3 regions of the Mesorhizobium album genome follow, and region 2 is predicted to be linked to each of the others. Evidence: riboswitches for the same ligand, from Rfam matches in the RefSeq annotation. Region 2 holds a riboswitch; each other region holds the start of a gene.
The links. Region 2 has a riboswitch for S-adenosylmethionine ahead of metX (homoserine O-acetyltransferase MetX). Riboswitches for the same ligand answer to the same signal wherever they lie in the genome.
Positions count from the first base shown of each region.

Region 1 (11,662 bases), on a different contig from region 2:
CCAGACGACCGTCTCCTTCGCTTGCGCGCCGGCAGCGAATGCGATCAGTGCCGCCGTGGCCAGCGCCTTCTTCAGAATTCTCCTCATCATGATCCTCCCTTTTGGCAATCTTTCGCTTGCTTCGAGAAGTCGCCGCAGCGCTCGAATTCCTCCAGACGGTTTGGCAGCGGCAACCGATCCTGCGTGCCGTGCCCACTGTTGTTGCATCAAGACCGACAGGGCGGAGTCCGGACGCTCCTCACGCCCGCTACTCCTCGCGGCATGGCACAACAACGTAGATCGAGATTCTGTCTAGTTCCCTGACCTCAACGATACCTTTGGCTTATAGGACGGTCAACCAATCTTATGGTATGTATCATATTCTATGGTACATACCGCTTGCGCTCTCCCAACCGAGGTCTCAGACGCTCACGCGCACCAGATGATAGGACCTCGGCGGCAAGTTCCCTTTGACCCGCCCGTCAATGACCGAAATCCCATCGCCGATGCGGGGAGAGACGTGGTCCGGGTTGGCGACCGTGTTCGTGGCCTTGAGGTCGGGATGGGCAATCAACACGTGCTCGGCTATGCCCTTCGGCGCGAAACCGGCCATATCGATGTCGATAGCCAAAGCCTCGTCCGGATGGCGGTTGACCATGAAGAACGCCACGGTCCCACCGTCCCGGCTCCGCACTGCGGCAACGTCGAGATAGGGAACATCATCCGCCACCCTGGCATCGTAGGTTGGCACGTCCACGGCCACGTTCAAGGCGTCGCCGCGGCCGTAGAGGGAGGCGTAGTAATAGGGATAGTAGATGGTCTGCTTCCAGACCGGCCCGCCGGTTTGCGTCATGATGGGCGCGATCACGTTCACGAGCTGCGCGATGCAGGCGATCCTCACACGGTCCGACCGGCGGATGAATGTATTGAGCGCGCAGCCGACAAGCAGGACGTCCTCGAAATTATAGGCGTCCTCCAATAGACTGGGCGCCTTGGCCCAATTGACCCCGTCGCCGTCGCTGACGCCTTTCTTTCGGGTGTGATACCAGACGTTCCACTCGTCGAAGGAGATGTAGACGTTGTGCTTGGAGCGCTTCTTCGCCTTCACGTAGTCGATCACGCCGCCGATCGTCTGGATGTAGCGGTCGACCGGAACGGACTTGGCGAGGAAGTTCAGGTAGTCATCGTCCCAGTTGTCCCAGTATTGATGCAGCGAGATGTAGTCTACATTCTCGTAGGCGAGCTCGAGGACCTCGGCCTCCCAGGCGGGGTAGGTGGGCATGTTATGGTTGGAGGAGCCGCAGGCGACGAGCTCGAGGGTCGGGTCGAAGACCTTCATGGCGCGACCGACCTCGTTTGCGACGCGACCATATTCATGGGCCGTGCGATGGTTCATTTGCCACGGCCCGTCCATCTCGTTGCCGAGGCACCAGATCCGAACGTTGTGCGGCTCGGCCGAGCCGTTCTTCCTGCGCAGGTCGCTCCAGTAGCTGCCCCCCGGATGGTTGCAGTATTCGAGCATGGCGAGCGCCTCGGTGAATCCCTTCGAGCCGAGATTGACCGCAAGCATGGGCTCGGTCCCGGCCTTGCGGCACCAACGAATGAACTCATCCGTCCCCATCTCGTTGGTCTCGGTCGTCTTCCAGGCGTAGTCGAGCCGTACGGGCCGCTCATTCTTCGGTCCGATTCCATCCAGCCAGTCGTAGTTGGAAACGAAATTGCCGCCGGGGTAGCGAACCAGCGGCGCCTTCAGGCCGCGCACCAGTTCCAGCACATCGTCGCGGAACCCGTCCTCGTCGGCCGTCGCGTGGCCCGGCTCGTAGATGCCGCCATAGACGGCGCGTCCAAGATGCTCCAGAAAGGCGCTGTAGATGCGATCGTCGATCGTCCCGATCTTGAAATCCCGGTGGACCGCTATACGCGCCTTCATGTCCGTCGCCTACCCTCTATATCATTGAAATTGATATGTACCATGGCATTTGAACATTGGCTGCGGCCAGTGTCAATCGCAGCTTAAGGCGACTTTTGGGGTTTGGAGGTGCGTTCGCTCCGAGCTGTCGAAACGCTGCCCGCAGCATCGTGTCAGACCCGGGAAGTTGCCGGTCTGATCGCCACTATCTGGCGGCCCTCAGCGCCTGTTCGACGTCGTTGAGCAGATCGTCTGTATCCTCCAGGCCGACGGAGAGCCTGAGCGTGCCCGGACCGATGCCGAGCTCGGCGCGCGCCTCGTCGCTGAGATTCTTGTGCGTCGTCGTCGCCGGATGGGTGATCAGGCTCTTGGCGTCGCCGAGATTGTTGGAGATCAGCACGATGTCGAGCGCGTTCTGGAAGGCGAAGGCCGCCTGCTTGCCGCCCTTGACGTCGAGGCAGATCAGCGTCGAGCCGCCCGACATCTGTTTCTTGACGATGTCGGCCTGCGGGTGGTCGGCCCGGCCCGGATAGATCACGCGCGCGATTTCCGGCCGGCCAGCCAGGAAATCGGCGATCTTGCCGGCGCTCTCGGTCTGCTGGCGCACACGCAGCGGCAGCGTCTCCAGGCCCTTGAGCAGCGTCCAGGCGTTGAAGGGCGACAGGCTCGGGCCGGTGTGGCGGAAATAGTCGTGCAGGTTCTCGTCGATCCACTTCTTGTCCGACAGGATGACGCCGCCCAGACAACGGCCCTGTCCGTCGATGTGCTTGGTCGCCGAGTAGACGACGACATGGGCGCCGAGCTGCAAGGGCTTCTGCTGCAGCGGGGTGGCAAAGACATTGTCCACGACCACGCGCGCGCCGATCGAATTGGCTAAAGCGGCGACTGCGGCGATGTCGACCACTTCTAGGGTCGGGTTGGTCGGGCTTTCCAGGAAGAACAGCTTAGTGTTCGGCCTGACCGCCTTTTCCCAATTGGCGATGTCGGTGCCGTCGACCAGCGTCGCCTCGATGCCGTAGCGCGGCGCCAGCGTCTCGACCACCCAGCGGCAGGAGCCGAACAGCGCCCGCGCCGCCACGATATGGTCGCCTGCCTTGACGCTGCAGAGCAGCGCCGCGCTGACCGCCGCCATGCCGGAAGCGGTGGCGCGCGCATCTTCCGCGCCTTCCAGCGCGCACATGCGCTTCTCGAACATGTCAACCGTCGGATTGGCATAGCGCGAATAGATGAAGCCCGGCTCCTCTCCCTTGAAGCGGGCTTCCGCCGCCTGGGCCGTCTCATAGACGTAGCCCTGGGTGAGATACATCGCCTCGGCGGTCTCGCCGAAGCCGGAACGCAGCGTCCCGCCATGCACGAGTGCAGTCTGAGGCTTCCAGTTACGCGTCTTGCTCATCGCCCTAGTCCAACCCTAAGAACCGTCCAAACACAAAAAAACCGGCCGCGATGTCGCAACCGGTCCATACGGCCTTGCAGCCCAACGGTCCTTTAGCGACTTGTTTAACGTGGCTGCAAGCCGACCGGCCAAATCACCACGGGATAAAGCCCCTTTAGACCCGCGCCGCGCTTGCGTCAATTGCCGGCTTGATTAAGAGGTTTGTACCAGGCAGGAACCGCAGACCGTTTGCGGTTTTGCGGCAGGAGCTTGCAAAAGAACCACGCGCTTGCCCGGCCTTCGATCGGAGCCAGACCTTGCGGCAGACAGGCATTCTTCCGGATCAGGACATCGCGGCGCTGTTTCAGTCCGGCGCGCTGAAAACGCCGCGCGCGCTCGACACCAACCAGATCCAGCCGGCCAGCCTCGACCTCAGGCTGGGCGACACAGCCTTCCGCGTGCGCGCCTCCTTCCTGCCCGGTCCCGATCACCTGGTGGCCGACAAGCTCGACCGGCTGAAGCTGCATGAGTTCAGCCTCGCCGAGGGCGCCGTTCTGGAGACGGGCTGCGTCTACATCGTGCCGCTGCTCGAAAGCCTGGCGCTGCCGGCGCAAGTGTCCGCTTCGGCCAATCCGAAGAGCTCGACCGGGCGGCTGGACATTTTCACCCGCGTCATGACTGACCGCGGCCATGAGTTCGACAAGATAGCCGCCGGTTATCACGGCCCGCTCTATCTCGAGGTCAGCCCGCGCACCTTCCCGATCGTCGTGCGCGCCGGCTCGCGCCTGTCGCAGATCCGCTTCCGCATCGGCAATGCGGTGCTGTCAGAGAACGAATTGCGCGACCTCCACCGCGCCGAGATGCTGGTCGCTACCGAGCCGCCCAACATTTCCGGCGGCGGCATCGCGCTCTCCATCGATCTCGACGGCGACAAGGACGGCCTTGTCGGCTATCGCGGCAAGCACCACACCGGCCTTGTCGATGTCGACAAGCGCGCCGCCCAGGATGTCGTCGACTTCTGGGAGCCGCTCTACAAGAGCGGCGCCGGCGAGCTGGTGCTTGATCCGGACGAGTTCTACATCCTGGTCAGCCGTGAGGCGGTGCATGTGCCGCCGCTTTATGCCGCCGAGATGACGCCCTTCGATCCGCTGGTCGGCGAGTTCCGCGTCCACTATGCCGGCTTCTTCGATCCGGGGTTCGGCCATTCCGCCACCGGCGGCAGCGGCAGCCGCGCGGTGCTTGAAGTGCGCAGCCATGAGGTGCCGTTCATCCTCGACCACGGCCAGATCGTCGGACGCCTCGTCTACGAGCATATGCTGAAGCGGCCGCAGGCGCTCTACGGCACCGATCTCGGCTCGAACTACCAGGCGCAGGGGCTGAAGCTCTCCAAGCATTTCAGAGCAGCGCGCTGATTTTTCCGTCGGCGATCCGGGATAGAGCCTCGTCAGCCGCCAAATATGCGCTGCTTCGCGGTGCCGAGACACGCGTTGAAATAGCCGATGAACAGCAGTTCGCGGCCTGCCAATCGCTTCTTGCCCCAAGAAGCAACCGGCTTTTCCGCATCGAGCGAGGTCTTTGATTCCTTCAAGGGGAACAATAGTTTGCCCACGCAAAGAAGGACGTGCGCTCGGGCAGAGTCGATGCCACAGGATTTGGCTCGCTCACTCAGCTTGTCTGCGCGAAGCTCCGACGTCCGCCGGTCGGCTCCGCTCATCAGAAAGGCAGCCTGTTCGCCTGAATATCCTGCTGCCAGGAGCCGGTTTGCCAGCAGCTCGCGGGCTTCCCGAAAGGATTTGGCGCTGCATTGCGTCGCGGCATGGACCACCGACGCCGAGAGTGCGAGCGAGAGCGCAAGTCCCACAGACACAACAAAGGACCGCAGGTAGCTCATTGCCCGAGCCCGCCGTCCGAAGTTTGTGCCTTTCTCCTTGTTCACAGCGCCTTGACCGCCACCTTCACCGGCTTTTCGATCTCGAGCGGGTTGCGCAGCGGCAGCCCAAAGTCCTTGGCTTCGATCTCGAACACGTCGCCCGCTTCCGTCCTGACGCCGTCCGCGAAGGACAGCGTCGCGGTGCCGAACATGTGCACATGCACGTCGCCCGGTTGGCGGAAGGCCGAATATTTGAAATGGTGATGCTCGAGATTGGCGATGGTGTGCGACATGTTCGCCTCGCCCGACAGGAATGGCTTTTCCCACAGCACCTTGCCGCCGCGCCAGATGCGCGATGAGCCCCTGATGTCGGCGGGGAGCTCCCCGATCAGGATCTCCGGCCCGAACGAGGCATTGCGCAGCTTGGAATGCGCGAGGAACAGGTAGTTCACCCGCTCCGTCACGTGATCGGAAAACTCGTTGGAGAGCGTGAAGCCGACGCGAAATGGCGCGCCGTCGTCGCCAATGACATAGATGCCGGCGATCTCCGGCTCCTCGCCTGCGTCCTGCGCGAAGGCGGGCGACATCAGCGCAGCACCCGGGGCCACCGCCATGGTGCCGTTGCCCTTGTAGAACCATTCCGGCTGCACGCCGATCTGGCCCTTCGGCGGCTTGCCGCCTTCCAGTCCCATACGGAACATCTTCATGGAATCGGTGAGCTGCTCTTCGCCGTCGCTGAGCTTCTTGTGCATGGAATCGCGCGTCGCGGCGGAGCCGAGATGCGTAAGGCCGGTGCCGGTGAGGTGGAGATGCGCCGGATCGGGATGGTTGATCGGCGAGACCAAGCGTCCCTTCTTGTAGGCGGCGTCGAGATCGACCGTCTCGCCATAGCCCTTGCGCTCGATCAGCGCTTCCAGGCCGGTGCCGGTGCGCGCCGCCTCCATCGCCAGCGAATAGACGCTGCGCGCGCCGTTGATGATCCGGGTCTTGCCGCCGCTGCGGGCAACGACGCGGATCGTCTCGGCGTCGTCGAGGATCTGGGAAATCAGCATGGTGAACCCTCTCTTTTGCCTTGGCCCGGCTGCCGATGGACAAACCCTGACCGGCGCGGCCCGGAACCGATCCGCGCCACAGTTGAAAATCTTCCTCCGGATTGCGCTCGCGAGCCCGGTCCTTCAGGGGACTTCTTGGCGTCGGCGGGTTGTTGCCGGCAGCTTCGCGATCTGGACCCGTATGCCTCCTGCTTTCCTCGTCTGCGGCGGTTAAGCCTTGTTCTTGTTGTAGACGTCGAAGATCACGGCGCCGAGCAGCACCAGGCCTTTGACCACCTGCTGCCAGTCGACATTGACGCCCATGATCGACATGCCGTTGTTCATCACTCCCATGATGAAGCCGCCGACCACGGCGCCGATCACCTGTCCGACGCCACCCATCGCCGAGGCACCGCCGATGAAGACTGCCGCGATCACGTCGAGCTCGCTGCCGAGACCGGCGGCCGGCACGGCCTGGCCGAGGCGCGCGGCGATGATCAGGCCGCCGAGCGCCGACAGCACGCCCATGTTGATGAAGACCAGCAGCGTCAGCCTTTCGGTGTTGATGCCCGAAAGCTGTGCCGCCTTGGCGTTGCCGCCCATGGCATAGATGCGGCGGCCGATGGTCATGCGTTTGGTGACAAAGACAAACAGCGAGATCAGCACGCCCATGACCAGAAGCACGACCGGCAGGCCCTTGTAGCTCGCGAACTGGAAGACCAAGAACAGCGCCAGCGCGCTGCCCACAACCGTCTTGACGACGAACAGCGGGAAAGGCTCGGCCTCATAGCCGTGCCGCTCGCGCTTGCGCCGGGCTCTCAGCCCGAAATAGGCATAGGCGAGCACCGCGACCACGCCCAGCACCACCGTCGTCATATGCAGCGTAAGCCCGCTGCCGACGATGGTCTTGCCGGCGGCGTTCACCGTCGGCGGGATCAGCGTCAATGGGCCGATCACATCCGGGATGAAGCCGGAGCTCAGCGCCTTGAAGCTGTCCGGAAGCGGGCCGACCGAGGAGCCGCCGCCAAGCAGCGCCTGGCAGATGCCGCGGAAGATCAGCATGCCCGCCAGCGTCACGATGAAGCTCGGTATCCGGTGATAGGCGATCCAGTAGCCCTGCGCCGCGCCGATCAGCGCGCCAACGATCAGGCAGACGATCGAGACCACCAGCGGATTGCTGAATATCCCGAGCGGCCAGATCACCATCATCATCGCGGCCAGGGCCCCGATGAAGCCGGCGACGGAGCCCACGCTGAGGTCGATGTAGCCGGCGACGATCACCAGCAGCATGCCGAGCGCCATCACGATGATGAACGAGTTCTGCTGCACCAGGTTGCTGAGGTTCACCGGTTTGAACAGCGTTCCCGACGTGGTGTACTGGAAGAACAGCATGATGACGATCAGCGCGATGATCAGGCCGTATTCGCGCAAATTCGTCGTCAGGGCCGACACCGCGATGCGCGGCCCATGCTTGACGTCTTCGGCGACGCCGCTTTGCGGTGCGGGGGCGCTGTCTGTGCTCATGATGCTTTTTTTCCTTCTCCCCGGACGATGGCGCGCATGATTTTTTCCTGGCTGGCTTCGCTTGCCGGCATTTCGCCGACCATGCGCCCTTCGTTCATGACGTAGATGCGGTCGGTAATGCCGAGCAATTCCGGCATTTCCGACGAGATGACGATGATCGCCTTCCCTTCGGCGGCGAGGCGGGCGATGATCGTGTAGATTTCGTACTTGGCGCCAACGTCAATGCCGCGCGTCGGCTCGTCGAGGATCAGCACTTCCGGATCGGCGAACAGCCACTTCGACAGCACCACCTTCTGCTGGTTGCCGCCCGAGAGGTTGCCGGTCAGCTGATAGACGCTGGAGGCGCGGATGTTGGTCTTCTTGCGATAGTCGTTGGCCACGCTCATCTCGCGCATGTCGTCGATGACGCCATGGCGCGAAACCCCGGACAGGTTGGCCAATGTCACATTGTGCTTGATGTGGTCGATGAGGTTGAGCCCGAAGGTTTTGCGGTCTTCGGTGACATAGGCAATGCCGCTTGCCACCGCCTTGCTCACCGACGAGAGGTCGATCGGCTTGCCGTGGAGCGACACCTCCCCGGTGATGTGCCGGCCATAGGAACGGCCGAACAGGCTCATCGCGAATTCCGTGCGGCCTGCGCCCATCAGCCCGGCGATGCCGACCACTTCGCCCTTGCGCGCATTGAGGTTGATGTTCTTGATCACCTGCCGCTCGGCGTGGATCGGGTGATAGACCGACCAGTTCTTCACTTCCAGGATCACGTCGCCGATCTGCGGCTCGCGCGGCGGATAGCGGTCGTCGAGCGAGCGGCCGACCATGGAGGTGATGATACGGTCCTCGCTGATATCCTTCCTCGGCAAGGTTTCGATGGTGCGTCCGTCGCGGATGACGGTGACTTTGTCGGCGACCCGGTTCACCTCGTTGAGTTTGTGCGAGATCAGGATCGAGGTCATGCCCTGCCGCTTGAACTCGAGCAGGAGGTCGAGCAGCGCCTGGCTGTCCTTTTCGCTGAGCGAGGCGGTCGGCTCGTCGAGGATCAGCAATTTCACTTCCTTGCTGAGCGCCTTGGCGATCTCGACCAGCTGCTGCTTGCCGACGCCGATATTGGTGATCAGCGTCTTGGGGTCTTCCTTGAGGCCGACCTTCTGGAGCAGGGCGCTGGTGCGCTTCTCGTTGGCGTTCCAGTCGATGACGCCGTAGGTGGCGTGCTCGTTGCCGAGGAAGATGTTTTCCGCGATCGACAGCATTGGCACCAGGGCAAGCTCTTGGTGGATGATGACGATGCCGATATGCTCGCTGTCGTGGATGCCCTTGAAGTGGCATTCCTGGCCGCGAAAGACGATTTCGCCCTCATAGGTGCCGGACGGGTAGACCCCCGACAGCACCTTCATGAGCGTCGATTTGCCGGCGCCGTTCTCGCCGACGATGGCGTGGATCTCACCTTCCTCGACGCTAAGGTTGACGTTCGACAGCGCCTTGACGCCGGGAAACGTCTTGGTGATGTCACGCATCTCCAAAATCGTCGAGGTCATCAGGAATTGAGCTCCCTAGAAGTCGGCAAAAGAGGCCGGTCAGACAATACCGGGGCCGCTCTTGAACGAAAAGGGGTCCTGCGTGCGCAGGACCCCTCGCTTTGCTTGCTGGATTACTTCAGCTCGTCGGCCTTGATGTAGCCGGAGTCGACTACCTGTGCCTGGTAGTTCGACTTGTCGACCTCATGCGGCGTCAAAAGGATCGAGGGAACGACCTTGACGTCGTTGTTGTAGGTCTTGGTGTCGAGGCCGTCAGGCTTGCCGCCGGAAAGCACCTTGTCGACCAGCTGCACGGTGGACTTGGCCAGTTCGCGGGTGTCCTTGAACACCGTCGAATACTGCTCGCCCGAGATGATCAGCTTGACCGAGGCGGTTTCGGCGTCCTGACCGGTCACGATCGGCCAGGGCTGTGCGTCCGTGCCGTAACCGACAGCGCGCAGCGAGGCGGTGATGCCGCGCGACAGGCCGTCATAAGGCGACAGAACGCCATCGACGCGGCTGCCGTCCGAGTAGTTGGCCGAGAGCAGGTTGTCCATGCGGGCCTGGGCGGTGGCAGCGAGCCAGCGCAGCGTGCCGACCTTGTCCATGCCCATCTGGCCGGACTTGATCTTGATCGAGCCGTTGTCGATCAACGGCTGCAGGACAGACATCGCGCCGTTGTAGAAGAAGAAGGCGTTGTTGTCGTCGGGCGAGCCGCCGAACAGCTCGACGTTCCACGGCTTGGTGTTCGGGAAGCGGTCCTTGAGGCCCTTGACCAGGGAATTCGCCTGGATGACGCCGACGCCGAAATTGTCGAAGGTGGTGTAGTAGTCGACATTCGGGGTCTTCTTGATCAGGCGGTCATAGGCGATGGTGACCACGCCGGCATCGTTGGCCTTCTGCAGCGCATCGGCCATGGTGGTGCCGTCGATCGAAGCGATGATCAGCGCCTTCGGGCCCTTGGTGATTTCGTTTTCCAACTGGCTGAGCTGGTTCGGGATGTCGTCCTGCGCGTATTGCAGGTCGACCGTGTAGCCGAGGGCCTCGAGCTGGGACTTGACGGCGTCGCCGTCGTTGATCCAGCGCTGCGAGGTCTTGGTCGGCATCAGCACGCCGACGAGGCCTTTGTCGGCTGCGTGTGCCGAGTAGGTCATGGCAGCGACGCCAAGGGCCGCGACGGCGGCCAGTGTCTTGATGATCTTCACATTACTCTCCCTGGTTGATGGACGCGACACCTCGGGGCTTCGCGGGCCGCGCAGTCGAGCAGGAGCGCGGTCGCGCTTCTGTCGGCTTTATCGATCTCCGGTATCCTCCCAATCGGTCCCGCGACGCTTTTCAATCGATACGATTTCGCTCGTTGCCGATCTCTGCGCCTCGGAACGCGCGAAGGGTGGGTTCCTTTGACATAACTGTCAAATGCGATCTTTGGTGGTTGCTATACCGGAGCTGGTATAGTTTAAGGCGGAACAAAAACTGGTGGAGCGGCTCGAAAATCATGGCGGCGTTGCGCGATCACGAAGCGATTTCAGTAAGTTACGAGAAGCTGCCGGGAGAAGGAAAGACGCTCCTACGCAGCGGCTTGAGCCTGCGCCATATGCGTATGATCACCGCCCTCGACGATCACGGACGGGTGAGCGCCGCCGCCCAGGTCATGAACATCTCCCAACCGGCCGCCTCGCGCATGATCGCCGAGATGGAGGCGGTGCTCGACGTGAAGTTGTGTGAGCGCCTGCCGCGCGGCATCACCCTTACCCCTTACGGTCAGGCGCTCGCCAGGCGCGCCCGCTCGATCCTGCTCGAGATGCGCGAAGCCGACCGCGAGATTTCGGAGCTCAAGGCCGGCAAGGGCGGTTCGGTGTTCCTCGGTGCGGTGACGGCACCGGCGATCGAATTGGCTGTGCCGGCGATTCGCGAGATACGGCGCATCTACCCGCGCATCGAGATCACCATGCAGGTCGAGACGTCGAACGTGCTCGCCCGCGAGCTGATCGCGTCGCGCCACGATTTCATCATCGCCCGCATCCCCGACGATCTCAATCCGCGGCTGTTCGAATCGCGCGTCATCGGCATCGAGAAGGCCTGCCTGATCGTGCGTCGCGGCCATCCGCTTGCCAGCGGCCGGACGGTCGGTCTGGAGGAGACGGCGGCCTATGACTGGGTCTTCCAGTCCGGCGGCTCGCCGCTGCGCCAGGCGATGGAAAGCAATTTCCTCAATCGCAACATCCCGCTCCCCGACCGCATCCTCAACACCTCTTCGCTGCTGCTGACGCTGGTGATGGTGGCGCAATCCGAGGCCATTGCCCCCGTTTCGGTGCAGGTGGCCAGGTTCATCCAGAGCGCCGACGGGCTGGCGGGAGCGATCGACGTCGTGCACACAGAGTTCGACATCGAGGTGAGGCCCTACAGCCTGATCACGGTCAAGAACCGCGTGCTCTCGCCCGCCGCCAAGATGCTGCACGACTTCAT
Region 1 covers NZ_JAVIIW010000001.1:1,950-13,611, reverse strand. Annotated here, with positions in the region: gene RFN28_RS00065 (extracellular solute-binding protein) at 1-87, opposite strand, end outside; gene arfA (arabinosylfuranosidase ArfA) at 401-1,909, opposite strand; gene RFN28_RS00055 (O-succinylhomoserine sulfhydrylase) at 2,094-3,281, opposite strand; SAM riboswitch at 3,354-3,431, opposite strand; gene RFN28_RS00050 (2'-deoxycytidine 5'-triphosphate deaminase) at 3,578-4,672, shown strand; gene RFN28_RS00045 (hypothetical protein) at 4,705-5,151, opposite strand; gene araD1 (AraD1 family protein) at 5,193-6,182, opposite strand; gene mmsB (multiple monosaccharide ABC transporter permease) at 6,393-7,685, opposite strand; gene mmsA (multiple monosaccharide ABC transporter ATP-binding protein) at 7,682-9,217, opposite strand; gene chvE (multiple monosaccharide ABC transporter substrate-binding protein) at 9,331-10,401, opposite strand; gene RFN28_RS00020 (LysR family transcriptional regulator) at 10,692-11,662, shown strand, end outside.
Region 1: linked by a shared signal. The riboswitch ahead of RFN28_RS00055 (O-succinylhomoserine sulfhydrylase) and the one ahead of metX (homoserine O-acetyltransferase MetX) in region 2 are both predicted to bind S-adenosylmethionine.

Region 2 (11,662 bases):
GGTCGGTATAACCGCCATCGTTCGCTGTCAAATGACAGAAACAGCAATGCAAAATATTTTTGGCGCCTCATCGATATCCCCGGCAGTCTTGCCAGCCAAGAGAACCGTTTCGAGCGCCGTTACCTCTTCAACAAAAACACCGCCTGCTGGCCGAAGAAGTTCCAGAACCACCAGGGCATCGACAGGCCGATCTTCTGGCCATTGGCGTCCAGCGCGGTGGCCTTCTCGACCGTCGCGCCAAGCTCCTCGCACAGATTGACGAAGTCGCGGATGGTGCAGAAGTGGATGTTGGGCGTGTCGTACCAGGAATAGGGCAGGTCCTTGGTGACCGGCATCCTGCCCTTGATCAGCAGTGAGAAGCGCACTCGCCAATGGCCGAAATTGGGGAAGGAGACGATGGCGCGGTTGCCGATCCTGAGCAATTCGTCGAGCACGCGCTTCGGATTGCGGGTCGCCTGCAGGGTCTGCGACAGCACGACGAAATCGAAGCCCTTGTCGGGGTAGAACCCGAGGTCCTTGTCGGCATCGCCCTGGATGACGGAAAGGCCGCGCGCCACGCATTCGTTGACGCCGCGCTGCGACAATTCCATCCCGCGGCCGTCGACCTGCCTGGTTTCCTGCAGAAGTTCCAGAAGCACGCCGTCGCCCGAGCCGACGTCGAGCACGCGCGAATTGGGCGGAATGAGATCGGCGACGACGTCGAGATCGACGCGCTGGGCGCGGTTGACGCTCATGAGCATACCTCCGGCCTTAGGGCGTTTGCAGCCAATGGCGTCGCCACGCGGCCAAGACAAACAGGTCGCGAGCGGCTCATAGGCTGAGCCCCCTGGCGCGAGCGGCGGAGGCAATGAAGCCGTTGATGGCCGCGAACAGTTCCGGCTCGTCGAGCAGAAAGGCATCATGACCGCGATCGGTCTCGATCTCGACGAAGGAGACGGAAGCGCCGGCGGCATTGAGCGCATGAACGACCGAGCGGCTCTCCTCGGTCGGGAACAGCCAGTCGCTCGTAAAGGACACAAGACAGAAGCGCGTCTTGGTGCCGGCGAAGGCGTTGGCCAGGCGTCCGCCATGGTCGACGGCGATGTCGAAATAGTCCATCGCGCGGGTCAGATAGAGGTAGGAATTGGCGTCGAAGCGGTCGACGAAAGTCATGCCCTGGTGGCGCAGGTAGCTTTCGATCTGGAAATCGGCATCGAAACCGAAGGTCAGCGCCTCGCGGTCCTGCAGGTTGCGGCCGAATTTGCGGTGCAGCGCCGCCTCGGACAGATAGGTGATGTGGGCGGCCATGCGCGCCACGGCGAGCCCCTTTTCCGGGCGCCTGCCGAAATCGAGATATTTGCCGCCGTGCCAGTCCGGATCGGCCATGACGGCCTGCCGGCCGACTTCGTGGAAGGCGATATTCTGCGAGGAATGGCGGGCGCCGGTGGCGATCGGCAGCGCGGAAAAGACGCGCTCCGAATGGCTGGCGGCCCATTCCAGCACCTGCATGCCGCCCATTGAGCCGCCGACCACGCAAAACAGCTTCTCGATGCCGAAATGATCGACCAGCATCAGCTGCGCGCGCACCATATCGCGGATGGTAATGATCGGCAGGTCGAGCCCGTAGGGCCGGCCCGTCGCCGGATTGGTCGAGGCGGGGCCGGTGGAGCCCAGGCAGCCGCCGACGACGTTGGAGCAGATGACGAAAAAGCGGTTGGTGTCGATGATCTTGCCGGGACCGATCAGCACCTCCCACCAGCCGGGCTTGCCGGTCACCGGATTGGTGTTGGCGACATGCTGGTCGCCGGTCAGCGCGTGGCAGACGAGGATGGCGTTGGAGCGGGCGTCGTTGAGGGTGCCGTAGGTCTGGTAAGCGATCTGGAAGGGCGACAGCAGCGTGCCCGCATCGAGCTTCAACGGCTTGTCGGGGCCGAACTGCAGCACCGGGCTCGACGGATTGTCGGCCTCGTTGTTGGTCCTTACAGCACGCTGAGCGACCATTGCATTCCCCATCCAGCATCGATTTCGCCGATGCGGCGCCCGGCCGGCAGCGGACAACAAAAAACCGGCTTGCCTTCGCAAAGCCGGTTACAGGTTGCAAACGGCCCTTTAGCGAATTGTTTAACGTGGCTGCAAGCCGACCGGCCAAATCACCACGGGAAGTCCGGCTGCTCTTCTAGGGCCAGCGCCGCGCTTCGTCAACGGGCAGCCTCTTGGGGTTAGCATCCTGGCGCAAGCACCGGCACTCGACATTCCGGGCCATGGCCTGTATTTCCGCAGCGGCCTCGGACAGAGGCCCTCTCGACGGATTTGCGATATGAAGCAGGATCAGGCACGTCCAACGCCACGCGCTGGCATCATGGACATCGAGGCCTATGTACCGGGCAAAAGCACCGCGCCGGCAGGCGTTGCGAAGGTCTACAAGCTGTCCTCGAACGAAAACCCGCTCGGCCCGTCGCCGAAGGCGATCGAGGCCGCGCGGGACGTGGCTGCCAGGCTCGACGTCTATCCCGACGGCTCCGCCCGCCGGCTGCGCGAAGCGATCGCCGACGTGCATGGCCTCAATCCGGCGAACATCGTCTGCTCCAACGGCTCCGACGAGATCCTGGGGCTCCTGGCGCAAACCTATCTGGCGCCCGGAGACGAGGCCGTGTTCACCGAGCACGCCTTCATGGTCTACAAGATCTACATCCAGGCCGCCGGCGCCAAGCCGGTGGCGGTCAAGGAAACCGACGAGCGCGCCGACATCGATGCCATCCTCGCCGCGGTGACGCCGGCGACCCGGATCGTGTTCCTTGCCAACCCCAACAATCCGACCGGCACCTATGTGCCTTTCCAGGAGGTGCGCCGGCTGCATGCCCGCCTGCCGAAGAACGTGCTTCTGGTGCTCGACGCGGCCTATGCCGAATATGTGCGGCGCAACGATTATGAGGCCGGCGTCGAGCTGGCGGGCAGCTCCGAGAACGTGGTCATGACCCGCACCTTCTCCAAGCTCGGCCTCGGCGGCGCGCGCATCGGCTGGATGTACGGGCCGGCGCACATCGTCGATGCGATCAACCGGGTGCGCGGACCCTTCAACGTCAATGCGACCGCGATCGAAGCCGGCATCGCGGCGATCCGCGACCGTGCCCATATCGAGCGCAGCGTGGCGCATAACGAGAAATGGCTTGCCTGGGTCAGCGAGCAGTTGACCCTGCTCGGGCTGCGCGTGACGCCCAGTGTCGGCAATTTCGTGCTGATCCATTTCCCCGACGACAAAAAGCATTCGGCGGCGGCCGCGGACGATTATCTCAGCGCGCGCGGCTATATCCTGCGCCGCGTCACCGGCTACGGCTTCCCCAACGCGCTGCGCATGAGCATCGGCATCGAGGAGGCCAATCGCGGCGTTGTCGAAGCGCTGACGAATTTCCTGAAAAGCTGAAGCACCATGACATCACCGATGTTCGAAAGAATAGCGCTGGTCGGCATCGGCCTGATCGGCTCGTCGCTCGCCCGCGTCATCCGCCGCGAGGGCCTTGCCCGCCATATCGCCATCGCGACCCGCAGCCGATCGACGCTCAAGCGGGCCGAGGAACTCGGCCTCGGCGATTCCTATACGACTGACGCGAAGGAAGCTGTCCGCGACGCGGATCTGATCATCGTGTCGGTGCCGGTCGGCTCGTCCGGCGAGGTCGCCGCCGAGATCGCACCGGCGTTGAAGAAAGGCGCCATCCTCACCGATGTCGGCTCGACCAAGGCCTCGGTCATCGCACAGATTGAGCCGCATGTGCCAAAGGGCGTGCACTTCATCCCCGGCCATCCGCTGGCCGGCACGGAAAAATCCGGGCCGGATGCCGGCTTCGCCGACCTCTTCGACAACCGCTGGTGCATCTTCACGCCGCTGCCCGGAACCGATCCGGAAGCGCTGGAGAAGCTTTCCGAATTCTGGCGGCGCTGCGGCTCCAACATCGACACGATGGACCCGCAGCATCATGACATGACCTTGGCGATCGTGTCGCATTTGCCGCACATCATCGCCTACAACATCGTCGGCACCGCCGACGACCTCGAGACGGTGACGAAATCGGAAGTCATCAAATATTCGGCCTCCGGCTTCCGCGACTTCACCCGACTGGCCGCGTCCGACCCGACCATGTGGCGGGATGTGTGCCTGCACAACAAGGACGCGATTCTGGAAATGCTGGCGCGCTTCTCGGAGGATCTGGCCTCGCTGCAGAGGGCGATCCGCTGGGGCGACGGCGAGAAGCTGTTCGATCTCTTCACCCGCACGCGCGCCATCCGCCGCTCGATCATCGAGGCCGGCCAGGACATCGACGTGCCGGATTTCGGAAGACAGGCGATCGAGCACCCGGGCGCCAAGCCCTAGGCTTTTTCCTCGATCTGTTCCGATGGCGGCCAATGGGCCGCCATCATCGCCAATGTCTCGGCCCTATCCGGCGCGCCGAGCCGGCCGCCGAAGCGCAGGCATTTGAGCGCGGCGGCGGCGCTGGCGAAGCGCAGCGCCTGCTCGGGCGGCATCGCTTCGGCAAGGCCGACGGCAAAGGCGCCGTGGAAGACATCGCCGGCGGCAAGCGTGTCCACCGCCTTCACCTTCGGCGCCTCGACATGGCGCACGCGACCGGCTTCCCGGTCATGCCACCAGGTTCCGGCGGCGCCTCCCGTCACCGCGACGAAGGCGTCGGTGCGCGAGGCAAGGTCGGCACAGGTGCTTTCCGGGTCGAGCGCGTGGCCGCAGACGATGCGCGCCGCCGGTTCCGAGGCGACGATATGCGAGGCCAGCGGCAAGAGCCGCTCCAGCACCTCGACCGGCGCCGTATCGGCGTCGAGGATGGCCGGACGGCCAGCGTCACGCGCGGCCGTCAGGGCAAGTGCGGCGGCGCCAGGCCAGCGCACATCGACCAGCACCGCGTCGAAGGCGGAAAGATCGGCAAGTGGCAAGGTCTCGGGATCAGCCTGCGCTTGTCGGTCGTAGAACGGCACGATGACGCGCTCGCCATGGGCATCCACGAGGATAGCGGCCAGCGCCGAACGCGCACCGGCGACGCGGCGGATCAGGGTGCAGTCGACGCCTTCCGCCTCGATCTCGGCGATCAGCCGATCGCCGACCGCGTCGTCACCCGCGCTCGCCCAAAGCGATACGCTGGCGCCCAGGCGATGCGCGGCGCAGGCGGCGCTCGTCGCCATGCCAGAGGCGATCTGGATGCCGTCGCCGGCGATAAACTTGCCCTGATGCGTGGGAAGCGTCTCGACGCGCAGGATCGTGTCGAGGGTGAATGCGCCGACGCTGAGCAGCCTGACGGGTTCCAATATCGCAGCCCTCAATCGATCGGCTTGATCTTGCCCAGCGGGATGAAGCCGAGCGAGGCCTTGCCCTTGACGATCTTGAGCGGCATGGACGGCTCGTTGCCAAGCATCGCCAGGCCGGCAAAACCCTGCTCGATCTCGTTTTTGTGCTCGGGGATGGCGTCGGCGAGTATGGCCGCGACAGCCTTCGGGTCCTTGAGCTTGATCGTCAGGTTGGCGTCGACCAGGCCGTCGGCGTCGACCGAGACCGGTCCGGACACGGTCACGCGCGCCATTCCGGACGACAAGTCGAGCTTTGCGATGTCGGCCGACTGGCCGCGCAGGCTTTTCGGCGGCGCCGCGATCAGCGCGACACCGTTCTTCAGCGTCGCCTCGCCGCTGCCGTCCAGCGCAGGAAGCGCGCGTCCGCCGATCGCGTCGGCGTCGATCTCGAGATCGCTGAAGCTGCCGGCATAGGTGACATCCTGGCCTTTCGGTTCCAACTGTCCGGCCGCCTTTGCTGCGTAGAACAGTTCGGCCGGGTCCGAATCATCGGCCGGGTCGGTCTGGCCGGACAGTCCTTCAGCCTGCAGTGAGACGCGCCGCGGCAAGGGCCAGGACAGGTTGACCGTCGCATGCAGCTTGTCCCAGTCAATCCACAGCGGCAGCATTCCCGGCGCAGAGGTTCGGAGCGGGCCCCGCACATCGGCCACCGGCGACAAAGGCTGCGTGATCCCTGCGACGGCGTTGAGGCTGCCGGTGGAGGCGGCGATGTTTTTGGTGTCGTCCTGATAGGCGAGGCTGTCGCAGGAAACGGCGAAGCTCAGCGGATAGCCGCTGACGGTGAGGTTGGCGCAGCTGGCGGCGATGCCTTTGGTGCCGAGCTTGGCCACCGCCTGGTCGGCCTCCGTCTTGAGGCGGCCGGCGAGGTAGAACCAGCCGGCGCTGTAGAGCGCGAACAGCACCACGATGAATGCCGCCAGCCAGAACAGCCGGCGGCGAGGTTTGCGCGATCGCTCGTCACTTGACGTCATGCTGCGGCTCTCGTTAACCCCTCATGCGGCGAGCGGGCAGTTGTTTTTGCGCACAACCAGCGGGGACAGAAGAAACACCTTACCGGTGCGATGTCTCACTCGAGTGCGATCAGGCTTGGCGATATGGGCGATTTTTGGGTTTTTGGCTATGGGTCGCTGATCTGGCGGCCGGGATTCGCACATATCGAGACGCGGCGCGCCCGTCTTTACGGCTACCGCCGGTCGCTTTGCGTCTATTCCTTCGTGCATCGCGGCACACGCGAGCGGCCGGGACTGGTGCTCGGCCTCGACCGCGGCGGCTCCTGCATCGGCCTTGCCTTCCGCGTGCCCGGCGATTTGCGGGACGAAGTGCTTTCCTATCTGCGCGAGCGCGAGCTGGTGACCAACGTCTATCTCGAACGCATGCTCGACGTCCGGCTCGACGGAAGCGGGGCGGGAGGAGACCGAACGGTCGAGGCTGTCGCCTACATCGTCGACCGCGAGCATGAGCAATATGCCGGCGGACTCGACGCCAGCCATGCCGCGGCAGTCGTTCGCGGCGCCGTCGGCCAGTCGGGGCGGAACGAGGACTATGTCCTGAGCACGCTCGAACATCTGAAAGCGCTCGGCATTCGCGACCACTGGCTGGAGCAGGTGGGGCGGCACGTCGCGCCTTCGTGACGGCCTGGCCCGATCAAAAAGCAAAACCATGCCTTTGACGTCGGCAGGGCGAGACCTAACTTATCGGCAAATTCATCCATCCCCTCCTGGGCGTCGAGCCCATCCCAGCATCACGGAGATCAGCCTTGCAGAAACGCCGTCTCGGTCGCACCGACCTTTCCATCGCGCCGCTGGTTCTTGGGGGCAACGTCTTTGGCTGGACCGCCGACGAGAAGACGTCCTTTGACCTGCTCGACCGGTTTGTCGAGGCCGGCTTCAATGCCGTTGATACCGCAGATGCCTATTCGCGCTGGGCTCCGGGCAACAAGGGCGGCGAATCCGAAATCATCATCGGCAACTGGATGAAAAGCCGCGGCAACCGCGACAAGGTCGTCGTCATCACCAAGGTCGGCTCCGACATGGGCCAAGGCAAGCGGGACCTGTCCGCGGCCTATATCGAAAAGGCGGTCGATCAGTCGCTGAAGCGGCTGCAGACCGACGTCATCGACCTCTATCTCTCGCACTGGCCGGACCCGGCAACCCCTTACGAGGAAACGCTCGGCGCCTATCAGCGCCTGCTCGAAAAGGGCAAGATACGTTATCCGGGCTGCTCCAACCTGGATGCCGGGCAATTGCGCGCGGCGCTCGACGTGGCCAGCCTGCGCAGCCTGCCTCGCTACGAGGTCCTGCAGCCCGAATACAATTTGTACGACCGTTCCTCGCTGGACGGGCCGCTGCTCGACCTCTGCAAGACGGAGGGCCTCGGGGTTATCACCTATTTCAGCCTCGCCAAGGGTTTTCTCAGCGGCAAATACCGCGGCAAGGACGATCTTGGCCAAAGCGCGCGCGGCGAAGACGTGGCCGAGTATCTCAACGAGCGCGGCATGCGCATCCTCTCCGCGCTCGATGCCGCGGCCGAGCGCCACTCGGCCAAGCAGGCGGAAGTGGCGCTCGCCTGGATCATGGCGCGGCCGGGCATCACCGCGCCGATCGCCAGCGCGACGACACCCACCCAGATGGACAGCCTGATCCGCGCTGCCTCGCTGAAACTTTCCGCCGACGACATGGCCGCGCTCGACCGCGCCAGCGACAAGCAACACGCCCTGGTGCCGTAAGTCCGCGCACGATCGTCCAAGACCATGAGGGCAGCCCCGCGATAATTCCTGTCGGATCGCGGCAGGAATTGAGGTTCGGCATGGCCGGAGGAGTTCTGTCTGGAGCGCAGCCCTGGCAGCAGATGCTGGCGCTGGTCGTGGCGGCGGCCGTCGTCATGGGCAGTCCCGGTCCGGCGACGATCAGCGTGACGGCCATCGGCGCGGCCTTCGGTCTGCGCCCTTCGCTGCGCTACACCTTAGGCGTCGTGCTCGGAACGGTCTGCGTGCTTCTGGTGGTGGCCGCCGGCATTGTCGGCATGCTCGTCTCGACGCCGGGGTTGGCGCCGGTGCTGACGGTCGCTTCAGCGGCCTACATCCTCTATCTCGCCGTCAGGATAGCCACCGCGCCGCCGCTTGGAGAACATCGAGATGCTGCGGCGCGTCCCAGTTTTCTCGGCGGCTTCATGCTCGCCGTCGCCAACCCGAAGGCCTATGTGGCGATCGGCGCGGTGTTCGCGGGTGCCTCGTCAACGGTCGACGAACTCGGGCTTTCGACCAAGCTGCTGGTGCTCGCGGCGATGATCGTTGCCATCCACGTGGCCTGGCTTCTCGCCGGAACGGTTTTCGCGCGGCTGCTGCGCGATCCGCTGGCGTCGCGGGTCATCAACCTGGTCTTCGCGGCCACGCTGGTGCTGACCACCGCCTTGGCGGCACTGCCGTGAGCGCGCGTCAGCTCTTTGCCGCAGCGCCGAGCTCCGCCAGCCGCTTTGCCGCCGACGGCGGCATGGGCGGCGGGTTCGGCGCGCGCGCGGCCTCGACCAAAAGCTCGTCGCAGGCGGCTTCCGTCTCGCCGATCAGCCGCTGCATGAATTCCTCCTTGGCGAGCCCCGGCGGGATCGGCGGCAAAAAGCGGGCCTTGATGGTGCCCGGATAGCGCATGAATTTGCGGCGGGGCCAATAGAGGCCGGCGACGTGGGCGACCGGAACGACGGGGATACCCAATTGGGTGTAGATCTCGACGATGCCGTATTTGTAGGACGGCTCGGCGCCCGGCGGGCGGCGTGTGCCTTCGGGATAGATGATGAGCTGGCGGGGATTGCGCGCCATTTCCGCCTTGGTGGCAGCCACGACCGCTTTCAGCGCCTTCGAGCGGCTGCCGCGGTCGACCGGGATCATGCGCATCTTCATGATGTACCAGCCGAAGAAGGGGATCCAGGTCAGCTCCCGCTTCAGGATGTAGAGCGGGTCGTCCAGGTAGGGGAAGAAGGCGATCGCATCCCAGAAGGACTGATGCTTGGGCGCCAGGATGAAGGATCCTTCGGGCAGGTTCTCGAGCCCCGTGATGTCGTTCTTCGTGCCGGCGATCCTGGCGTAGAGCCACATCGAGGTGCGCGACCAGAATTTCGGCACGTACCAGGCGCGGTGGCGCGGCGACAGGAAATAGTAGGGCGTCCAGAAGATCATCTGGACGATCAGGCTGAGATAGAAGGCGAGGTTGAACGCCAGCGAGCGGATAATGAGCATGCGGGAAAAAGCCCGGTGTGGAAGTGTGCGTTGGTTACACCAAGCGCGGCCAAAAAGGAAACGGCGCGGTGGTCGAACCCGTCACAGCGACCGCGCCAGCCGCTCCTTCAGGCGCGGCGCGGCGAAATCGAGAAAGGCGCGCAGTTTTACTGGCAGCAGGCCCTGGCCGGCATGCACGAGGCTGACCGGCCAAGGCGGCGGCTCGAAGGGCTCGAGCACCACGCAAAGCGTGCCCGCGCGCACGGCACTGTCCGCCTGATAGGAGAGCACCTTGGTCAGGCCGAGACCGGCGATCGCCGCATCGATTGCCGCCTCGGCGGTGTTGACCTGCAGCCGCGACCGGACCGGAACCGCGGTTTCGCTCTTGCCGGTGCCGAAGGTCCATGTCGCGGGTGCGGCCAGTCCTTCGAATGTGATGCAGTTATGGCCGGCGAGGTCCCGCGGCTCGGCCGGCGTGCCGTGCCCGGCAAGATAAGTGGGGCTCGCGCAGACGATGCGGCGGATCGAGCCGACGCGCATTGCGACCATGGCCGAATCCGGCAGCTCGCCGATGCGCACCGCAAGGTCGATATGCTCCTCGACCAACTGGGTGACCCGGTCGGACAGCGTCAGGCGGATGTCGACATCTGGGTAGGCGGCAAGGAAATCGGTGACCACGGGCAGCACATGCAGGCGGCCGAAGACGACCGGCGCGGTGACGGTCAGTTCGCCGGTCGGGCTCATATATTCGCCGGCGGCGGCGCGCTCGACCTCGCTCACCTCGCCGAGGATGCGGCGGCAGGCGGCCAGGTAGGACTGGCCGGCATCGGTCAGCGTCAGGCGGCGCGTCGAGCGGTTGAGCAGGCGCGTCTTGAGGTGTTTCTCCAGGTCCGAAAGCCTGCGGCTGACGGTCGCCAGCGGTATGCCGGCACGCCGCGCGGCGGCAGAAAGGCTGCCGGCCTCCACCGTGGCGACGAACAGGGACATGGCGTCGAGGCGATCCATTTGTTTCTTCCAAAAAATGGAAGGACAGATTGCAAACATGCGCCCTACATCCGTCTTTTGGAAGAGGTTATTTCTGGTGGCAGGTTCTGCGAGGAGTGCCGTCATGAACGCCTTCACCAGCGACGTTGCCTTCACGCCCACCGTCAAGGCGATCCAGTCCCGCAAGGGATCGCGGGAGTCCTATGCTCGCGTCGAACAGCGCGGCGGCTGGCGGGCTGCGATCACGCCTGATCTCGCCGCTTTCATCGAGGCGCAGACCAGCGTGTTCCTGGCGACTGCCAACAGCCAAGGACAACCCTATATCCAGCATCGCGGCGGCCCGGCCGGCTTCCTCAAGGTGCTGGACGAGCACACGATCGGCTTTGCAGATTTCTCAGGCAACCGGCAGTTCATCACGCAAGGCAATCTTGCCGACAATGCCCAAGCCTTCCTGTTCCTGATCGACTACACGCATAGGCAGCGCATCAAGATCTGGGGTAAGGCGCGCGTCGTCGAGGACGATGCGGCACTGACGGCGAGCCTGATGCCGGCCAGCTACAAGGCGCGGCCGGAGCAGGCGATCCTGTTCACCGTCACCGCCTGGGACGCCAATTGTCCGCAGCATATTCCGCAGCGATTCGAAGCGGCGGACGTGGCCGCGGCACTTGCCGAGCGCGATCGGCGCATTGCAAGCCTCGAGCAGGAGATCGCGCGCCTGCGTGGAGTTGCGGCTACGGGATGACCCGGCCCGGTTGCTTGTCGCTGTTGGCCACCGAGGCTTCCGCGAGCGTGACGCCTTCTGCGGTCGGCCGCAGCGGAACGATGCCGCGCACCAGCGCCAGCACATATTTGCTGTATTCGGTGAGCAGCACGCGCAGCGCTTCCGGCTTGGTCAGCCAGCCACCGTTGCCGAGATTGGTGTTGACCACCGGATACGGTTCGAGCCGCGCGCCATGCAGCAGCCGGCTCATCTCCAGCAGGCTGCGCGGCATGTGGTAATTGTTGGTGACGAGGATGATGCTGCCATAGGCGTGCCTTTCCACCCATTTGGCGCTTTCCTCGGCATTGCCGATGGTGTCGAGCGCGGCGCGGTCGATGTCGACGCAGCAAGAGAACAACTGCTTGTCGCCGCCCATGGCCGCCTGC
Region 2 covers NZ_JAVIIW010000010.1:96,390-108,051, reverse strand. Annotated here, with positions in the region: gene metW (methionine biosynthesis protein MetW) at 120-734, opposite strand; gene metX (homoserine O-acetyltransferase MetX) at 811-1,980, opposite strand; SAM riboswitch at 2,069-2,146, opposite strand; gene hisC (histidinol-phosphate transaminase) at 2,288-3,400, shown strand; gene RFN28_RS11110 (prephenate/arogenate dehydrogenase family protein) at 3,407-4,345, shown strand; gene RFN28_RS11105 (sugar kinase) at 4,342-5,289, opposite strand; gene RFN28_RS11100 (DUF2125 domain-containing protein) at 5,298-6,296, opposite strand; gene RFN28_RS11095 (gamma-glutamylcyclotransferase) at 6,420-6,956, shown strand; gene RFN28_RS11090 (aldo/keto reductase) at 7,082-8,050, shown strand; gene RFN28_RS11085 (LysE family translocator) at 8,131-8,751, shown strand; gene RFN28_RS11080 (lysophospholipid acyltransferase family protein) at 8,759-9,553, opposite strand; gene RFN28_RS11075 (LysR family transcriptional regulator) at 9,635-10,537, opposite strand; gene RFN28_RS11070 (pyridoxamine 5'-phosphate oxidase family protein) at 10,641-11,258, shown strand; gene RFN28_RS11065 (YdcF family protein) at 11,248-11,662, opposite strand, start outside.

Region 3 (7,191 bases), on a different contig from region 2:
TGCCCGCAGCCGCAGGCAATGCCTTCGCGGAAGCCGTGGACGCGGTCGGGCGCTTTCTGGTTCCTTTCGAGTGCTGGTCCTTGCACAGTTATGGCTTGCGAAGCATGGCCGCAGAGGCGAACAAGCTCGCCATCATCGACAGCCCCCTAAAGGCTCGGGCCTTGCTGAAACTTCTGGATTTGACGATTGGATCTCAGGACATCTCGGTCATTCCCAATGATTTGGGGTTGGCCCTCGAGCGCATCAGCGAACTGGACAAGAGCCTGGAGCGCGAGTTCGCATATCAGCGGCTGACCACCGCAGCGCGGCGTTAGAAGAGATCGCGTCCCATAGGATTGCTGTGGAGATAGCTGGTCGGAAGAATGTGGCTTAAGTTCAAGCACGGGTGACGATTCAACGCTGGTGCCCGGTGACATGTTGGCGGCAGTCAACGTCCGAATATTTCGCGGGCCGACTAGTTCTCGCACCGAAGGAACACGGAGATCGACTTAGCCCTGTCCGCCAAATCAGCTGAGGATAGAGGCTTGTCTATACTTCCAGCCTCTGTCCCGACGCCGCTGGATTGCAAAAAGCTGATTAGAACCGAGGCCTTAATTGCAAAATTGACGTTTTGTGGAATGTCGTCGATGGCTCCCGCCACCTTCAAGACATTCAGTTTGGACACCACTACGCCAACCACATTCCCATATTGATCTAGGACCGGCCCACCACTGTTTCCGGGTTGAACAGGTGCCGAAATTTGCATGTACCGAGTATCGTCACCGACGCCCGCCAAAGCTGATACATTTCCGGCAGTGAAGTTACCGGCGCTCGCCAGCAAGCCGTAAAGAGGATAGCCAAATGCGGCGATACCCTCTCCCGTACGAACACCCGATCGTAACGGGGCGTGAGCCGATGCCTTTCCTGCAATCTTGAGCAAGGCAAGATCGTTGGCATTGTCTTTAGCGACCAATTGGGCGTTGGCTTGGGGCGCTGCAAAGGCAGCGGCGCTAAGAGTGGAGCAGTTTCCCACCACATGCGCATTGGTTATGACGTAACCCTCTGAGGATACAAAGAACCCAGTCCCCGTCACCCCAACACTTTGCTCTGGCTGCTTCTGCGCGACACCCGTCCCCGAACTAGACTCGGCCGAGGACGAACTTGCTGATTTTGCGCCGGCCGCTGCGTTTGCTGCGGAAGCGCTAATGGTCGCGATCGCCGCCGCGACTTCGGGATCGTTGGGAACAGCTCGGCTGTACGTGATCAGATCGCTTGCGGCAGACGTCAAATCTCCCATTGCGAGGCGGGCAAAACCCCGCTGTCGCAGGGCGGTCAAGTTGTTGGGTTCTTGGGAAATCACACGGGAAAGGTCTTCTATTGCCTCGCCTGTGCGGCCGGCTTCCACTTTGATCCTGGCCCGTTCAATAATGAACCCCGTATTGCTCGGCTCCAGGGAAACTGCTTGGTCAAAATCGCTTAACGCTGCGCTAAACTGCTTCAGACCTTCGAAAACAAGGCCGCGGCTATGGTAGACAAACGCCTCATGTGGGGCCAATTCCACTGCGTGATTGGCATCCGCGAGAGCTTCTTGATAGAGGCCAAGAGATCGTAGAGCAGTCGTACGATTATCGACATAGCCGGCAACTGTCGGGTCCGCCTGGATGAGGCGTGAGAAATCTTTAACAGCCTCGGAGAATATCCCGAGTTGCGCTAACGCATTTCCCCTTCGAAGAAGAAGACGCTCCGTTGTCCTCCTGTCGGGGCTACCTTTCAGTGCAATTGAGCAATAGTAAACCTTGTCATTCGGTGTCTTGGCACGGATACAGCGTTCTACCGGTGAACTGGAATTTTTTCCATACGATGTGCCAACAAGGCAGGCGTTCAGGATCACACCTGCCGCCACAATCCCGCCAATTCGGGAAGCCCAAGCCATTGCGATGCTCCGCGCACTTTCAAGGTACAAACTATCACGACGAATTTGCCAATGACGAGGGCGACTTAAAGACACCCTGACGACAAGGCGCGCCGCGTCCTCGCGGCTGTCATAAGTGCCGACGACGCTGGCGGCGTCGACCACCTGCCGCTCGGGCCGAGCGGCCGCACGCAGCCATCGAGGATCTCCTGCCTATCCCTGCCGGCATCATCGCGATGCCGTTGTCGGTCACGTTGGCCTTTTCTTAACTGCGGTAGTCGTCCGCCTGCCACCGCCGGCAGGAGCGCGGGGGCCAAAATCATCAACTTGCGCATCAGCGCACCTCCTTCAGCTTCATGCTGACCTCCGCGCCTTGCGACGGCGGCGCAGTTGCTGCTCGTCGAGCTTGGCGCGCTGTCGCATCACGGCCTCTGCATGCATATCAGTGGCTGCGCCGGTGGCGGCCTGATGGTAGCCGAACAGTTGCGCGCAACCCCGGCCGCAGAAGTACGGGCTAGTATATTCGCCGTCCCACACGACGGCGCGCTTGATCCAGTGCTCGATGTCGCTGACCCACTCGACGCTCAGCACCGTCCCCTCAGCCAGCCGCTCGACCTCAGCGATGCTGTCTGGAAAGTCTTGGAAACTCCAAGAGCGGTGATAGCGGGCAGCAGCACGCTGCCCAAAGTGAAGATACCGGAACACCCGGTGGATGGTCCGGCCACAGTTACGGCACAACGGACGGTAATTCATGCTGCCTCGCTCGACCATCACTATCCGGCCACGAGGCATCAAGCCGTTCCCTGCTCGCGTGCCGCCACATCTAAGTGAGAGCCGACTGTCCTGCATCCTGCTTGTCCCGTCACCATGCCCTGAGACCCCTCCAAATCACTATAGATCAAACGGGTCCTTCTTCGGCGCTGGACCGGCAACTCCAGTGAAAGGGTCTTTGGGTTGAGAGTTGCGGTTCGCGCCCACGTAGGCATCAACCGCATTTTGGCATGCTCCCATCTCCCTCAGAGCAGCATTCGAGCCCCGAAGACTAAGGTTAAGAACCTGCCGACCGTTGAAAAAGACACGCAAAAAGTGTTTCCGCATCAGTTGCTCAACGAAGCCCGGCTCATTGGTACCTATGGCAAGAGCTGGCAGTGTGCCAAACCTCGTTCCCAAAGCTGGTGATCGCCAGCCAGCTTCATTGTCGATCTGCAGGATTAGATCGTAGTCTTTCCCTTCTTCAATTGAGGTCCAATTTAAGTTACCTATTGCAATGTACATGGCTGCACTTGAACCCGGTTGCAGGAAGCCAACGCGAAAAATAGTGTAGTCCTCATAAAGCGTTGTTACGAAGCACTGAAATTGGAGGGGCCGATCAACGTATACGCTCCAATTTCCAACGTTCTTCCAGAGAGCCGTTTCTACCTCAGCAGCACGAACTTGTGCTGAGGCGATCATTGCAGCCAAACAAGTCACAAGAAGACGCAACCGCATCGCCTACTCCCGCCTCCCGCCAACCCGGCTCTGCTGCTTGTTCAACCAATTGCAAAGCCCTTCAACGAACCATTTGGTTTGCAGATTTATATCAGCGAGGCTTGTTCCGGTCGTTATCTTCGCATCCGAAAACTTGTCGCGAGGTACATATATTCAGAGAAGGAAAGAGGTCCGGGGTCCCAAAGCCAGGGGGCCCAATTCGTGGCCCCCCGCTCTCCGGGAAACCCTCCGTGTTGGAGGCAATGGCAGTTGCCCTGCCTTCAGCCCCTCTTCCTGGCCATGCCTAGGATGAGCGCGTTGTGCACCGCGATCCGTGCTCCGGTCACCGCCGGATGCACATCGCCCTCGAACCGGACACACCGCATACACAGGCGCGCCTCCGCCTCGTTCGGCACCGTTGTCATCCAGCCGCAATAACGGCACGTGTAAGGCTCGATTGGCTCCTGTGGGCCACCCTTGGCCATCTGCGCGGTGTCGGTAGGCGCGGGGTCATCGTCGATCATGTCCGGCATTCCCTCAAATCCCTTCTGCAAGGCGGATCGGAAGCTTCAGATCGATCAACCGGGCCTGCAGGAGAGAAAGCGTGAGTTTGTCCCTTGCATCGACCCACCGGCTATCATCGTTAGCGACATCGCCATTGCAGAATACCAGATGCGGCTCGGCACTCCCTCGCCGGATCGAAGGCCCAAGATCCAGCTTCTTCAGAAGGTGGTAGGCCTTAGCGCAGGGGCCGGTCTCGAGATCGAAGCGCGTCTCCCAGAAGTATCCATCGACATCGCCGTCATAGTCTTCCGGTTCAATGCCGTGCTCTTCGTAAATAGCTTGGATATGGGCTTCAGTCCGATGCGGGATGCCTTCCGCTTCGAAGAACTCGCGCCACGTCGGCGGCGGCGGGCAGAAAACCCACCGGCCGATGGTCAGCATGAGGCCCTGCTCACCGTTTTCGTACCAGTACATCGTCTCGGCGACCTCAGCCGGTGAAGCGAGAAGCGGTTTGCCCGTTCTGTGGACGAAAGCCTGCGCGTCACCAAGAAACGCCGATGTCAGCAGCCCGCCGGCACCAATCAAAAAACCACGTCGTGAGAGCATAAAAACCTCCAGAGTTGACACGCATCTGGAGGGATTAGCGACCTACTGTTGCCCGTTGAGGGCCACATCGTCGTGCCACCGTTGCCGGTCAAGGCTGGTTGGCGGGGCCGAAGCCCTCTCTGGATGCAGGGCTTGATCTAACAAAACGATTGTACTTCGGCAAGCTTTCTCCTCGTGGTGGAGGCCGGAGGCATCGACGGCAACATCAGCCGCCCCGCTGCGGCGATCTCATACGCTGGCATTTCAGGTGGTCAAAACTCTATCGGCTGGCTGCCGCCAATGGCCGAGATGGGTGGTTTCTTGTCGTACGTCTGGTTGACCGGAACGAGCAACCAGCGCCAGTTCTGGACCTACTCGGATCGCGGCGCCAATGTCGGTTTAGCGCCAATTCGGACATCGGTTTGGGTGCGGGCTGGGTGACTTGGCAGAAGTGCCAAGCGGTTCCCGCAGAGGTCCGGTTGATCGAACCTTTCCGAGTCGCAATCCCGCTGATGCTCAGGCGGCGCCAGTGGGATTTACATATGGCACGTAGCGCCGAACCTGATATTTTAGGCTTCTTCGAAAAATCCGGGTGCACACATGGAGCGCCGGCTCACGGCGATATTCGCAGCCGACGTGGTTGGCTACAGCAGGCTGATGGGCCTCGACGAGGTGGGAACGCTGGCCGCTCTCAAGGCGCACCGCCGCGAGATGGCGGACGGCAGGATCGCCGAGCATCACGGGCGGATCGTCAAGCTCACCGGCGACGGCATGCTGGTCGAGTTCCCGAGCGTCGTAAACGCCGTCGCCTGCGCCGCCGAGATCCAGCGGGCGATGCGCGAGCGCAATGCCGGCGTGCCGGCAGAGAGCCGCATCGAGTTCCGCATCGGCATCCATCTCGGCGACATCATCGTCGAGGACAATGACATTTACGGCGACGGCGTCAACGTTGCCGCGCGCATAGAATCGATAGCCAGGCCGGGCGGCGTCGCGGTGTCCGGCTCCGTCCGCGACAATGTCGGCAACCGGCTGGACCTCGCCTTCGAGGACGCCGGCGAGCAGGTGCTGAAGAACATCGACCGCCCCGTCAGGGTCTATCACGTCGATCTCTTCGCCGGGATCGGGCAGCCGCGATCCTCGACCGTCTCGGTCGAGCTCGAGGCCGAACCCGCCGCTGGGGAAAAGCCGTCGATCGCCGTGCTGCCCTTCAACAACATGAGCGGCGACCCCGAGCAGGAATATTTTGCTGACGGCATCACAGAGGACATCATAACCGATCTGTCCAAGATATCGGGCCTGTTCGTGATCGGCCGCAACAACGTGTTCACCTACAAGGGCAGAGTGGTGAAGCTGCAACAGGTGGCCGCCGAGTTGGGCGTGAGGTACCTGCTTGAGGGCAGCGTCCGCAAGGCTGCGCAACGGGTTCGCGTCACCGGTCAGTTGATCGACGGCAAGAGCGGCGGCCATGTCTGGGCCGACCGTTACGACCGCGACCTGACCGATATCTTCGCCATCCAGGACGAGATCACGCACACGATCGTCGATCAGCTTAAGGTCAGGCTGTTGCCGGAGGAAAAGCAGGCGATCCGGCAGGCGCCGACCGAGAACGTCGAGGCCTATACCTATTACCTGCGCGGACGCGAGTTCGTCCACCGCGGCTCCAAATCCTACTACCTGCTGGCAAAGCGCATGTTCGCCAAGGCGATCGAGCTCGATCCGCTCTATGCGCGCGCCTACGCAGGCATCGCCGACTGCGATTCGTTTTTGTTCCTGCACTATGACGTAAAGGTCTCGCTCGAGGCCATTCTGGCTAACAGCGCCAGGGCCCTCGACATTGACCCCAGTCTTGGCGAAGCGCACGCCTCGCGCGGTCTGGCCCTCTCGGTCGGGGAACGATATCAGGAAGCCGAGGCCGAGTACGAGAAGGCGATCGCCCGCAACCCCAATCTGTTCGAGGCGCATTATTTCTACGCGCGCACATGCCAGGCGCAGGGAAAGTTCGAGAAGGCTGCCGAGCATTTTGCGCGCGCCGCTGAGCTCAACCCCACCGACTATCAGTCGATGCTTCTGCTCGTGCAGATCTATCGATCCCTCGCGTTGCGGGACAAGGAACTGTGGGCTGCCCGCGAGGGACTGGAACGGGCCAAGCGGGTGCTTGAAAAGCACCCCGAGAATCCGCGGCCTGCCTATATGGGCGCCAACGCTCTGGTCGTGCTCGGCGACCGCGAGCGGGCGCGGGAATGGGCGGCGCGCGCGCTTGCCATCGACCCCGACGACATTCTGACGCGCTACAACATCGCCTGCGTCCGCTGCCTGCTGGGCGACTTCGACGAAGCCTTCGCGCTGCTGGAGGACCTTCTGCCGCACGCCAATCACGAGACGAAAGCGTGGGTCAGGTACGATTCTGACTTCGCAACCCTGCACGGCCTGCCGCGCTGGCAGAAGGTGCTGAAGCTGGCGCGATAGCGCACCCGGCTGCCGCCAGGCGGCGCTGTTCTTTCTACGCATTGGGAAGGATGCTCGCCGATCGCTCGGAATAGCGGGCATCGGGCTCGAGGCCCGGCACGTCGGGATAGAGTTCCGGCTGTTCCGCCATCATCGCCGGCGCGTTCTTCGGCCGCGTCGCCCACCAAGAAATAGAGCGTCGAGTTGAGGTGAACTGCTCGGCCAGTCCGATCGCGCCATCGACCTGCTGGAACCCTACTTGCAGAAGGTGGGACGTGACATGATAGCGTGGTTCAAGA
Region 3 covers NZ_JAVIIW010000070.1:9,459-16,649, reverse strand. Annotated here, with positions in the region: gene RFN28_RS32655 (hypothetical protein) at 1-314, shown strand, start outside; gene RFN28_RS32650 (trypsin-like peptidase domain-containing protein) at 455-2,056, opposite strand; gene RFN28_RS32645 (hypothetical protein) at 2,246-2,644, opposite strand; gene RFN28_RS32640 (hypothetical protein) at 2,783-3,379, opposite strand; gene RFN28_RS32635 (hypothetical protein) at 3,640-3,882, opposite strand; gene RFN28_RS32630 (hypothetical protein) at 3,896-4,468, opposite strand; SAM-I-IV-variant riboswitch at 4,503-4,600, opposite strand; gene RFN28_RS32625 (tetratricopeptide repeat protein) at 5,048-6,913, shown strand.
Region 3: linked by a shared signal. The riboswitch ahead of RFN28_RS32630 (hypothetical protein) and the one ahead of metX (homoserine O-acetyltransferase MetX) in region 2 are both predicted to bind S-adenosylmethionine.